3 regions of the Paenibacillus sp. PvR098 genome follow, and region 2 is predicted to be linked to each of the others. Evidence: riboswitches for the same ligand, from Rfam matches in the RefSeq annotation. Region 2 holds a riboswitch; each other region holds the start of a gene.

Region 1 (4,228 bases), 4.4 Mb from region 2:
GCAACCATGTAAAGCATATTAACAAAATCTTCAGGAGTTTTGTCAGATTCCAGAAACAGCATGTCAAACTCCTTCTCCGTTAAAACTCCCCTTTGAAACAGCAAATACAATAGCGGTTTTACCATATCGTTCATCCAAACTCCTCCTATGTCAAAGAAATTTACTAAGATCTCAGTATTGTAATAACATTATATTCGAATTTTTCAATCTTATACTAAAATTGCGCCGGTTGGCAGACATCTCCTTAATAAAGCAGGCTCCGGAGCGGAGCCCTTTTCAACTGAGCTTCTACGACCGAGAACCATATGATGGTGTGTGGATCTTGCTTTCTATGTAGCCAAACTAATTTATGGAGATGCCAACACCATTTCTCTTCACTTCGGTTAAAATTAAAAAACTTGGTAAAACAACAATTTTAAGAGTAGCATGGATCAACTTCGATTAGCTAAAAACTAATTTTGCTTCTCCATCCCTGCTGAAATAGACTAAGGTCAACTAAATTTTGAAAGGGAGAAATTCTTGAATCCGGTTATTGGTCTAGAACATATCAAAAGATTCTTCATGCCAATTCGAAATCACCTTGTTCAACCAGACTGTAGAAATCCTCTTTGACTTCGTTCAGTTGCTTGATAAACGGTCTGAGTTCGTCGGCCGAAGCCCAAAGATTTTATTGAAGAAAACGCTCGGGACTTAATCTTTAGTCATGCTGCGTTCGAGTACTAAGTGGTATAGATAAATCTCTCTCTATCGGTATCATCCCACAACAAATTCCTTGAATTTACTGTGGTGGATTTTGACATATAAAGAAGGCTGTCGAGACTTTCTCGACAGCCTAAAACTGTCCATTCGGACAGATTATCTATATTTTATTACATATTGAATTACACAACTCGCTTTGACCCTACAAATTTAGACCCCCAATAGAAACTACTGAGAGAATCAACCTTTACACCACTGTTCGTAGCGGAAATAAACGAATTGTTTCCGACATAGATACCGACGTGAGAAACTTTCTTTCCCGTTTCAGAGAAAAAAACCAAATCCCCGTTTTTAGGTGCTGTTACCCAAGTGCCCACAGTAGCCATTTGCGCGGACGTTCTTGGCAGGTTTACGCCATTTGGGGAATAAACGTATTTCATAAAGCCTGAGCAGTCAAAGCCATTTGGTGTCAAGCCACCCCAAAGATAAGCAGTGCCTATATACTTTTTGGCATCCTGTACGATTTTGTCGCCCACGGTACTAACAGGGGCGGGGGCAGGGGCAGGGGCAGGAGCCGTGACTGCGGGCCGGTGCCAAGCAGGAGCATGATTTTTGCCATCTTTACTAATGATGGCACCAAAATTATTTTTGTCCCACTGAACGCGGAATCCAAACAACTCACTCACGAATCGGAGTGGAACATAAACGCGCCCTTCCTGGAATACCGCTTTCGTGCCGAAACTCTGTTTCTGGCCGTTTACGACAGCTTCCGATGACCCAGATAAGAGAACCACCGATTTCTCTGGCCCTTCAATTGTTACTTTCACCTGCTGTCCATTCTTGTCTGAACTTATTTTATACCCTAGTTCTTCGGAAATGAAACGGACGGGCACCATCGTGTTTTGGTTTTTATCAATGAAAGGTTGCGCATCGGGAAACCTAATGAGCTTATCATCGACTTGAACCCGAACATTATAGTTGTACGTAGCGGCATGGGTTGAAGGGGTTGGAAAGATACCGGACAACAAAATTGTGCTCGACAATACAAGCACGGTACTAATTTTCTTCAAATCTTTTCCTCCATTGAGCCTCCGAGGTTAGTTGACGGGTTCGGGAAGAGGGTTCCCTGGTCTGCCTTAATAAATCAAACGTTCACCCCAATAAAAAATCCCCCGTACTAATGAATTCTATATTCATTAGATTCGGCAAAAAGTTTTGTCACACAATTATAAATTTATCATATTCGATACTAGCAGATATACCCAACCATTGACGAAATTCCGAACTATTTGTCGAATTTAATTTCTATTTTCATATAATTACCTTTTTTTGTGTGCTTTTTATGCGAAAAACTTGTTTTCCTTTGAAACATTAGACAGAACTGAAAAAACGCAAAAAAAGCGGCTGCACTAAGAATGCACGACCACCGTGTATGATTGACATTATGGGGCTGCCGACAAAACGAGCGAGCTCGAATTGGACTTTATCTAAAAATGTGTATGATGTTACTATGTTACGTACGCCCTAGCACCATACAACACTACTTGTCCATCAATAAACAACTTCATGGCCCACTAAATAGCAGGCCACTGCATAAGGAAGCTATCTTTTCTGTTTATAAAACTCATGATACAGCTTCATTAACGCACGCTTCTCGATCCGCGATACATACGAACGCGATATGCCCAGCTCCTTCGCAATTTCGCGCTGCGTACGCTCTTCTCCTCCCGCCTCAAGTCCAAAACGGCCAACGACCACCTCCCGCTCCCGTCCGTCTAAAATATCCAGGTTGCGGTATATTTTCGATTTTTCAATCTTCAACTGTACCTTATCCACGACGTCATCGGCTTCCGTTCCGAGAATGTCAATCAATGTAATTTCATTTCCTTCTTTATCCGTACCAATCGGGTCATGAAGCGATACGTCTTTGCGGGTCTTTTTCAACGAACGCAGATGCATCAGGATCTCATTCTCAATACACCTAGCCGCGAACGTAGCCAATTTGGTTCCTTTATCCGGAGAAAACGATTCGATCGCTTTGATTAACCCTATCGTGCCAATAGAAATGAGATCTTCTAAGTCCTCTCCTGTATTATCGAATTTCTTGAGGTTGTGTTCGAACTCCTATGTCATTCTTTTGCTGCATAAGCTTGTCAAATGCCCCTACGGACATAATGACGAGCTCAGGCTTCTCTAGATCATTACTTTCAAAGCGTAATATGATTTCGTTGAAGAACATTTCGATAATATGTCGCTTGAATTGAAAAGTCAGCTTTTCTGGTTCCTTGAGCCTTTCTTGAATGTGATTGATGAAGCTCATTAATTTATCTAAAGTATGTTCATCATTATGGATCGTCTGTATTTGAATACTGTAATGGTTTAGTTCTTGTTTGAGTTTAATGACAGTGTCATTCAATCGTTTTAAGTCAGTTATCATTTCTTCTTCCGAGATCACATCGCGCCAGAACATGAGTTTTACCTTTTCCTTCTCTTTATATCTTTGCTCGATTTCCCGCTCCAAGGTTTGAACACGAAGCTGAAGCTCCTGAGCTCCACCTTTCGATGTTTGATCGATTTGTTTTAGATAATGCTCCGGCTCACTGACAAGTGCAACAACCTGGTTCCACATATAATCTTCGAGCAGTTCGGCTCGTAATGATTGGCTAGGACATCTTTTCACCCCAGGTCCATACTTTTTTGGAGCAAGATTTGGGCATCGATAACACCGGTACTTCATTCTTTTGCCCGTCTCCTTATCAAGGCTGCCAGAGTATGTTGTTGCATCCCAAGTCCTTCCGCAATGACCGCATTTTAATAATGATTTGAGTAAGAATTCGTATGTTTGATTACCAACATGTTTATTTGTTATGTTTCTCTCTTTTTGCTTTTGTGCTAAATGAAACAAAGGCTGATCAATAACGGGTGACACGGGTACATGTAACCAATCTTCCTCTTCACGCAAACTTAGGGTCCGTTTGGGATTCCCAGATTTCGTTGTTTGACCTTTGACTTTTTTAGATTGTCTGCGATTATAATAATAGTTTCCTATGTAGATCTCAGAAGATAAAATTCTGCCTATACTGGAAGCGCTCCAATTCTTTGATTCGCCCCTCTTGGGCATCACACCACACTTTATCAATCGCTCGCCTATCTCCCTTGTCGTTAAATTTTCATAAATGTACCACTCATAAATCATCTTCACGTATTGTGCCTCATGCGTATTTATAATGAGCTGCCCATTCTCATCTTTGTCATAACCAAAGGGCGCGACACGCATAGGCATAATCTTTTTCAGTTCTCGTACCGCGCGTTCTCTACCCCTTACTGTCCTTTTCCGTATGAGGGCAAGTTCATAGCTAGCAATAGCAGATATAATGTTGAAAAAAAGGATACCTTCAGGAGATTTCTCAAACTCCGTATCCGTAAAAAAAATCTCAGCCCCACTTTTCTCAAATTCGCGAACCACAATTAACTTATCCGTAAGGTCACGGCTTAGACGGTCCGGGTGGGTACAAATAACGTGTGAGAT
Region 2 (4,228 bases):
AGGAGCGATAATGACACCGCTCTTTTTATTGATCGCCACGACACTGCAGCCATAACGCGCCCTAGGGTCGAGCTCCTTCAGCGACCTTCCGGCAAGCCGTTTAGGCACGGCAAGCTCGGCAATCGTATATTCATCGGACAGCTCAATATAGTCAAGCAGATTGGGAGAAACCAATTGATGGGCTACGCGGACCCCCATATCCCGTTCAGGAAAGATAATGCGGTCCACCCCGATTTTGTTGAGCACTTTACCATGCAGCTCGGACAGCGCTTTGGCTACGACGGTTTTTACCCCAATATCCTTTAGCAGAATCGCGGTAAGGATGCTGGCTTGAATATCGTTACCGATCGCCACCACCACGCAATCGAAATTCCGTATCCCCAGTGATCGGATGACCTCTTCCTCGGTTGAATCCGCCACTACCACGTGCGTCAGCTTATCGCTCATCTCCTCCACCGCTTCCTCGTCCATATCGATGCCAAGCACCTCATGACCAAGGTTAAGGAGTTCCATAGCAAGACTGGAGCCAAATCTCCCTAATCCGATAACTGCATATTGTGTGTTTTTCATGTTTCCGTTCCCCTATCCGATCGTAATTTTACCTTCTGGGTATCTGTATAATTCCTTCTCTGTCTTCGGTCCCAGCGCGTAAGCCAGAGTTAGCGGACCTAAGCGGCCGGCAAACATGGTAAGTGCGATGAGAATTTTGCCAAGGTCCGATAAATCCGGAGTCAGCCCCATCGACAAGCCCACGGTTGCGAAGGCTGAGGTTACTTCAAACAAGATCATCAAGAACGCATGATTCTCGGTCGTTGCAAGAATCATCGTCACCAGGATGATAAGCGCGATGGCGACGAGCGTAAGCGTAACGGCCTTCAGAATCCTCTCTTTGCCGAGCCGGTAACGAAAGAAAACGATATCTTCCTTTCCGCGTATCATCGCCATCATGGCGCCAACCAGGGTAGTAAAGGTCGTCGTTTTGATACCGCCGCCCGTAGAGCCAGGCGAAGCTCCAATGAACATTAGAATAATGATAAAAAATTGCGTCGCCTGCCTCAGCCCTGCAATATCAAGTGAATTGGCGCCAGCCGTCCGCGGCGTAACGGATTGAAACAGCGAGGCAAGAATTTTACCGGACCAGCTGAGCGAACCGAGCGTTCTTGGATTTGTAAATTCAAAGATGAATATAACAATCGCTCCGACTCCGATCAGAATGCCGGTAGCGCTTAGCACCACTTTTGAATGAAGAGACAGCCTTTTATTTTTTCTAAAATCCATGAGATCCGACATAACGACGAAACCAATTCCGCCCAAAATAATGAGTCCCATCGCAACCGCATTGATTATGGGATCCTCCGCATACGCTGTCAGACTGCTAAACTTTCCCGTCACCGGTCCGAATAAATCGAAACCGGCATTATTAAAGAAGGAAACGGCATGAAAAATTCCGTAATAGGCCGCCTTTTGCGGGCCCAAATCAACCGACCAACGTGCAGCGAAAATAACCGCGGCTACCAATTCGATCGTCAGTGAATAGAGAAGCACCTTACGGATCAAGCGTACAATGCCTTCCATGCTGCTTTGATTCAGCGCTTCTTGCAATATAAGCTTTTCCTTCAGTGATATTCGTTTTTTCAGCGCAAACGCGAACAAGGTGGCCATCGTCATAAAACCAAGTCCGCCGACTTGGATTAATAAAATAATGACGATCTGTCCGAACAAAGAAAAATGGGTGCCCGTATCCACAACGATAAGCCCTGTAACACAAGTTGCGGAGGTGGCCGTAAAGAAAGCGTCCAGAAAGGGCATCGGTACACCTTTCGCCGCGGCCACCGGAAGCGACAGCAGAATGGACCCGATCAAGATAATGAAAGCAAAACCGATGACCAAAATTTGCGGAGGTGTAAGCTCGAATTTTTGGGTGATGGATTTCATGAATGGCACCCCTGTTTCTGTGTTTCAGGCAACAAAAAAAGACACTGGAAACCCAATGTCAAATTAAGGTTCCTGTAATTCAAGCCTACGAGGTTAGCTGACGGATTCGGATGTACAGGCACCCTATCAGCGGCTCACGGCCTGCTGAATTCACCCCTTAAACTCATGGTTCCCCCGTTTTCCTAAAGAAATTCGGCTCATTATTCGATTGATATGAATTATAATCCTCTTTTCATTGAAGTACAAAGCCCTTATTTACGTAAATGCGCCGGATTTCGCAATATTACGACATATGTAAGCGCTTCTATTGATACAGCACTTTGCTTTGCTGAATATTACCTCGTGTAGCTCTTGTTATCATTGGATTTGCTTGTGGCATGTGTGCTACCTTAAAAGAATAGACTGTTATTATCCCATCCCCTAAGGAGCCTTTCATGCCGAAAAGACGAACCGAACCTCCATTGCTGCTTCTAGCTGTCCTTGGCCTGATGCTGTACCTTGGCGTCACGTTTGCCTCCGCCCTTCAAGAAGGGACAACCCGGCTCGAGGACGATCACGCAGGTCACCCTATCGTTACTAAGCAGCAAGCGGCGGATGCCGCTGTCCAGTTCATCGAAAGCCGCTTTATATTAGGACAAGACACAGAAGCATACACCTTGTACCAATCTTATCCCGTGAGAAACGGTTATCTGCTGAAAGAACAGTTGTACGATGATTACGAGAAAAAATATGAAGAGCGATTCCCCCTTGAATTTTTCGAGGTGGAGATCAACGACCGCGAGAAGGGCGTAACGTACTATGTGGCCGTGAATTATAAAAGCCTGCAGGTGTTCGGATTCATGATGAACCGATCCTCAGCAGCACGGAGCGACTCCGTAAGCGCGCCGACTTCCGATCCGCTGAAGGCAGCGCAGGACGCTATTCGGGAGATGGGCTATCATCCGGCCCAATTTACACTTACGGGCGAAACCGCACGAGCCGGGAATGGAAGCCTGATTTTTCGCAGCAGCACGGAGCGGATCGGCGAAACTCCATTAGAGCTTCACCTTAAAGTAGCAAACGGCAGAGTCACGGCGTTTCAGCCGACATTCCCTGTTCCGGATACGTTTATCGCTTGGCAGGAGGCGCAGGACGACCGATCCGCCCTCATGACGCGTATCAGCATGGGGATCACACTTGTGTTCACGCTCGTCGCGCTAATCATGGTTGTTAGGCGCCGCCGTGAAATCCTATATGCGCGAGGTGCGCTTCTCACGCTCTTCTTTCTGGTCATTTATATCGCCAACAATTTTAATATGCTGCCTGCGTTTCGAACGATGCACGGGAGCGGACCGTCCGAACCCGGCGCTCTCTTTTACCTGTGGTTTTCGAATATTTTTGTAGGGGCCATGGCCGTTTCGACGTATTTGGCTTTGTCTGCGGGACGACAGTTGTGGCTCGACCGCGGATGGAACCCGTGGCCGGTATGGAGGGACACGGTTTTTGGCAATGAGGTATGGAAAGCGACGGTAAGAGGGTACTTGCTCTGCTTGTTCATTCTCGGATTGCAGCAAACGATGTTCTTCATCGGAGCCGAAGCATTCGACGTGTGGACGGTCAGCGATCCGACAGACTCTGTCTATAATATGACTTACCCCGGCGTTTTCCCATTAATGGCATGGGTCGCTTCCATCTCTGAGGAGGCGGTTTACCGGCTGCTTGGCATTGCCGTTACGCTTAAGCTGACGCGCAGCCGTTTCTTGGCCGTGCTGCTGCCAAGCGTCATCTGGGCAATGAGCCATACCCAGTATCCCGTTTATCCGGTTTATACGCGATTGGTGGAGGTCACAGTCATTGGATTGATTTTCGGCTATGTATTCTTGAAATACGGCTTTCTGACCGCTTTGTTCACGCATGCGTCCATGAACAGCATCCTGATGGGGCTCTCGATTATGTTCATCGGAGAGCCCGGACAGGTCGCTGTCGGCGCAGCTTATTTGGCGGCTCCCGCAGCTATCGGCTGGCTGCTTTCTAGGCTGCACGCCAGATTCAATCGACGGCCTCCGTCGTTTCCCCGGGCAGACCCGTCACCGGCTCCGGGGCCGCATCCGGGCTCGGGCCGTTTAACGCCTTTATAATTTGCGCTGCAAGCTTTACACCGATTCCAAGAGGCTTAAAGTCTTCGGGCTGAGCCTCTTTTATTTTTTTCAGTGAGCCAAAATGCTTCAACATCGCCTTGCGCCGCTTCTCCCCAATGCCAGGGATGGCATCAAGCTGGGACACGACCATCGACTTCGCGCGTGTTTCCCGGTGG
Region 3 (4,228 bases), 210 kb from region 2:
GTGCTATATGGACAAATCGATGTGTCTTCCACCCCAAATCAAGGTACCATTTTTTGGATAACTATCCCCAAGCGTTGATTGACTCCAACAAAATACAGGAGGGTTCACTTTGTTACTAAAAGCGTTGATTATTGAAGATGATCCAATGGTATCGAGCATCAATCAAAAGTATTTGAACAAAATCGATAGGGTGGAATGTATTGGCAGTGCCAGAAACGGTCAAGAAGCGATGGAGCTGATTGTAGAGCTTGCTCCGGATGTGATTCTTCTTGATATCTACATGCCTTCCATGAACGGGTTGGAGCTTCTACGTGAAATCCGCCGCCAGTTCATTGAAGTCGATGTCATTCTGATCACGGCAGCCGATCATCCCCAAATTATCGAAGAGTCCATGCGGCTTGGAATTGTAGACTACATCATTAAGCCTTTCGACTTTGAGCGCTTCCGTTCCGCACTGGAAACCTTGAAAAAAAGACATTTGCTCTTCCGTCAGCATACGAACCTCAACCAACAGCTGCTCGATTCCATATACCTCAAAGCAGATAAAAAGCATGTCAGCGATAACGAAACGGAAGTACCTAAGGGAATCGATCCGATTACGCTGCAAATGATTCGGGACTCGCTCGCCAATTCCGGCCAGCCTCTGTCCGCTCAAGACATTGCGGACCAGCTTTCGCTGTCTCGCATAACCACAAGAAAATACCTGGAATTTCTATGTGAAATCGATGAGCTTATGCTTGAATTGAAATACTCTACTAAAGGGCGTCCCACCAAGCTGTATGTTTATAACGAAAAATTGTAAGCGTTTACTCATAGGCTAATATTTTGGCTTCCAAATATCTTCGGCTCTGTCCGACATAATGCTCGGACACGAATTGAAGCATTTGCAAATCCTGCTCATTGAGCTCCCGGACGACTTTTCCTGGAGAACCCATAACCAAAACACGGGGTGGAATTTTTTTGTTTTCCGGAATTAAGGTGCCAGCGGCAATCAATGCTTGTTCTCCGATTTCTGCATGGTTCATCACAATGGAGCCCATCCCGATCAATGCCCCATCATGGATCGTACAGCCGTGCAGAATCACGTTATGACCTATGGATACCTGCTCTCCGATATGCAAAGGTACTCCGGGGTCCACATGAAGCGTGGAGCCGTCTTGGATATTCGTTCGCTCGCCGATGATGATCGGCGCGTTATCACCGCGAAGCACCGCATTGAACCATACGCTTGACTCCGCACCCATAGTAATATTTCCGATTAAATGCGCTCCCGGGGCAATGTATGCAGTAGGATTCAACTGCGGCTTATATTCGCCTAGCGAAAAGATCATCTGCGTCGTTCCTCCTTCTCTTGAGCAATATGATTAGGACTCTTCCAATTGATAACGGTTACATTTTTGATTATAGCGAATTGGATAACCGATGTGGTTTTTCGTATTCAACGTAAGATAATTCAACTTTTGTAAAGCACTTTTGTAATTTTAGTAACCCAAATAAAATGATCCGCAGCCCATGATGGATTGCAGATCATTCTTTGTGCCAACCGATCCATACGTTCACGAATTTACCCTCTTTTCACTGCGTTAAAAATATCGATATACACTTGCCCTTCTCTCTCCATAGGCTCAAATACATCCATTGGCCGCGGCGGCGGTCCGCCGATATGGTTTCCTTTGGAATCAAATTCTCCACGATATGGCCCAATTTGGTTTTATCCCCGAGCAGCACAATATTTCCCGGTTTCTCCCCGGACTGCTCTTCTTGCTCCCCTTTGTTCGATTTGGCGGCGTGATAAAATAATCCTCCTGCGGCAGCCTCCACCCCAACAATGCCTAGCACGAGCTTTCCCGTTGAACCTAAAAATCTTCTTCGACTGATCTTGGCCGCTTTTATACGTTCTATCATGATCACCCCTTAAGATAATAAGATATGTACTATTATAAACCATAGATTTGTAGGAGCTGTGAAGAATGTATGAATCAATATGATGACACAATGTTTTGAATATTTTGTGACAAGGAAGGATTTTAGCGAAATTCATCTAACTACAGAGAGTAGTTTTAAAAACAATGCCGAATTTCCTATTGGAAAACGGGGGATCCATACTCGGGTGAATTGATCTCGGATGACAGGGATCATAGGGGAACCTTCTACCAAACCCTCCAGCTAACCTCGTAGGCACCGGAAGGAGCAATATCGCTTTGAGAAAGTTGTCGTTGTTTTTGTCAGGAGCCGTGTTATTTTTTTCTATCGGAGCAGGAACCGCTTCCGCCAGTTCTTCTTTGAATGACTCTGTAGAAGATCTCCTAGGTACCCGATATCAATGGGGCGGGACATCCAAAGCAACCGGATTTGACTGCTCGGGCTTTATTATCACCGTATATGACCACTTCGGCATTGATCTGCCGCGCACTTCGAGAACACAAGCCAATGAAGGAGTATGGGTGAGTAAAAATAATCTCCGTCCTGGCGATCTGGTATTTTTTAATATTAACGGCAAAAACATTTCACATGCAGGCATATATGTGGGTAACGGCAAATTCGCTCACTCCGCCAGCAAAAAAGGGGTTAGCATCAGCAAATTGAGCGAGTCTTATTATGACCAACGCTATTTTACCGCCCGTAGGGTTGTCTCGGACAACCAATATCAACATATGATGGCTAATTCGAAATAAACGTTCACTGTAAAACGGAAAGCCCCAAAACACCTGTGTTTTAAAAGGTGCTTTGGGGCTTTGGAATCTTTTGGCCGATTATACTTTGACTCGTTGCAAACGCAGTGCATTAAGAACAACAGATACCGAGCTTAAGGCCATGGCTGCACCAGCGACCCAAGGAGCTAATAGACCTATGGCTGCAATGGGGATACCCAGCGTATTGTAAGCGAGAGCCCAGAACAAATTTTGCCGGATGTTGGCCATCGTTTTTCTGCTCATTGCCATCGCGTCCGCTATACTGTTCAAATCACCGCGCATGAGAGTGACATCCGCCGCTTCCATAGCCACGTCCGTCCCTGTTCCGATGGCCATTCCGATGTCTGCAACCGCGAGCGCCGGTGCATCATTGATACCGTCCCCGACCATAGCCACCTTCCTGCCTTGATCCTGAAGCTTCTTCACTTCCTGTGCTTTCCCTTCGGGCAGCACTTCCGCCAATACATGATCTATCCCTACCTGCTTCGCAATCGCGTTAGCCGTACGCTCATTGTCGCCGGTAATCATAATCACCTGAATTCCCATTTGCTTTAATCGGGCGACCGCTTCTTTAGACGTCTCCTTAACCGTATCCGCCACAGCAACAAGCCCCGCATACTGCCGATCAACGGAAACGAGCATCGCCGTTTTGCCTGACTGCTCCAGCTTCACCATCGTTTCCAACACCGGTTCGATCGAAACATCGTATTTAGCCATCAGCTTTCGGGTTCCCGCCAATACTTCTTTGCCTTCCACTACGGCTCGAATACCGTAACCGGGAATCGCTTCGAACTCATCGGTCTCGGAGAAAGAGATCCCTTTGGCTGCAATACCCGAAACGATGGCCTCAGCAAGCGGATGCTCGGAATTTTTCTCGGCGGCTCCCACCAGCTTCAAGAAGGTCATTTCATCGATGCCTGCTGGAATCACATCTGTAAGCTCCGGTTTGCCATGTGTCACCGTACCTGTTTTATCCAGAACAATGGTCTCAATCCGATGCGTCGACTCCAAATGCTCTCCGCCCTTGAACAAAATCCCAAGCTCAGCTGCGCGGCCGGAACCGGCCATAATAGACGTAGGCGTTGCGAGTCCGAGCGCACAAGGACAAGCAATCACCAGTACCGCAATGGCTTTCTCCAATGCCCCGGCAAAGTTCCCAGGTTCCACCCAAAGGTACCAAACAACGAAAGCGATGATCGCAATTCCGACAACAATCGGAACAAAAATACCGGAGATGACGTCTGCCACACGCTGAATCGGCGCCTTTGAGCCCTGCGCTTCCTCCACCACTTTAATGATTTGAGCGAGCGCTGTTTCCTTGCCGACCCGCGTTGCTTTAATTTGAAGCATACCGTTTTTGTTCATTGTTGCTCCGATTACACGGTCCCCTGCTCTTTTTTCAACGGGAAGGCTTTCTCCCGTAAGCATCGATTCATCTACGGACGATATCCCCTCGATCACTTCACCGTCAACCGGCACTTTTTCACCGGGCTTTACCAATACCATATCGCCGAAAGTTACTTCCTCAACGGGAA

Evidence for each region. Region 2 has a riboswitch for cyclic di-AMP ahead of JOE45_RS22080 (TrkH family potassium uptake protein). Riboswitches for the same ligand answer to the same signal wherever they lie in the genome.
Region 1: it holds a riboswitch for cyclic di-AMP, as region 2 does, so the genes downstream of both, JOE45_RS23275 (C40 family peptidase) here and JOE45_RS22080 (TrkH family potassium uptake protein) in region 2, are expected to answer to the same signal.
Region 3: it holds a riboswitch for cyclic di-AMP, as region 2 does, so the genes downstream of both, JOE45_RS21035 (C40 family peptidase) here and JOE45_RS22080 (TrkH family potassium uptake protein) in region 2, are expected to answer to the same signal.

Annotation. Positions count from the first base shown of each region.
Region 1 is NZ_JAFIBU010000001.1:42,694-46,921, reverse strand. It holds gene JOE45_RS00255 (hypothetical protein) at 1-134, opposite strand, end outside; gene JOE45_RS23275 (C40 family peptidase) at 882-1,769, opposite strand; cyclic di-AMP (ydaO/yuaA leader) riboswitch at 1,771-1,917, opposite strand; partial or broken gene sigK (RNA polymerase sporulation sigma factor SigK) at 2,302-2,814, opposite strand; gene JOE45_RS00235 (recombinase family protein) at 2,792-4,228, opposite strand, start outside.
Region 2 is NZ_JAFIBU010000001.1:4,451,154-4,455,381, reverse strand. It holds gene JOE45_RS22085 (potassium channel family protein) at 1-570, opposite strand, end outside; gene JOE45_RS22080 (TrkH family potassium uptake protein) at 583-1,935, opposite strand; cyclic di-AMP (ydaO/yuaA leader) riboswitch at 2,003-2,143, opposite strand; gene JOE45_RS22075 (CPBP family intramembrane glutamic endopeptidase) at 2,370-4,052, shown strand; gene uvrC (excinuclease ABC subunit UvrC) at 3,964-4,228, opposite strand, start outside.
Region 3 is NZ_JAFIBU010000001.1:4,245,265-4,249,492, reverse strand. It holds gene JOE45_RS21055 (ATP-binding protein) at 1-78, shown strand, start outside; gene JOE45_RS21050 (response regulator) at 110-802, shown strand; gene JOE45_RS21045 (gamma carbonic anhydrase family protein) at 807-1,331, opposite strand; gene JOE45_RS21040 (hypothetical protein) at 1,576-1,905, opposite strand; cyclic di-AMP (ydaO/yuaA leader) riboswitch at 2,061-2,196, shown strand; gene JOE45_RS21035 (C40 family peptidase) at 2,202-2,675, shown strand; gene JOE45_RS21030 (heavy metal translocating P-type ATPase) at 2,754-4,228, opposite strand, start outside.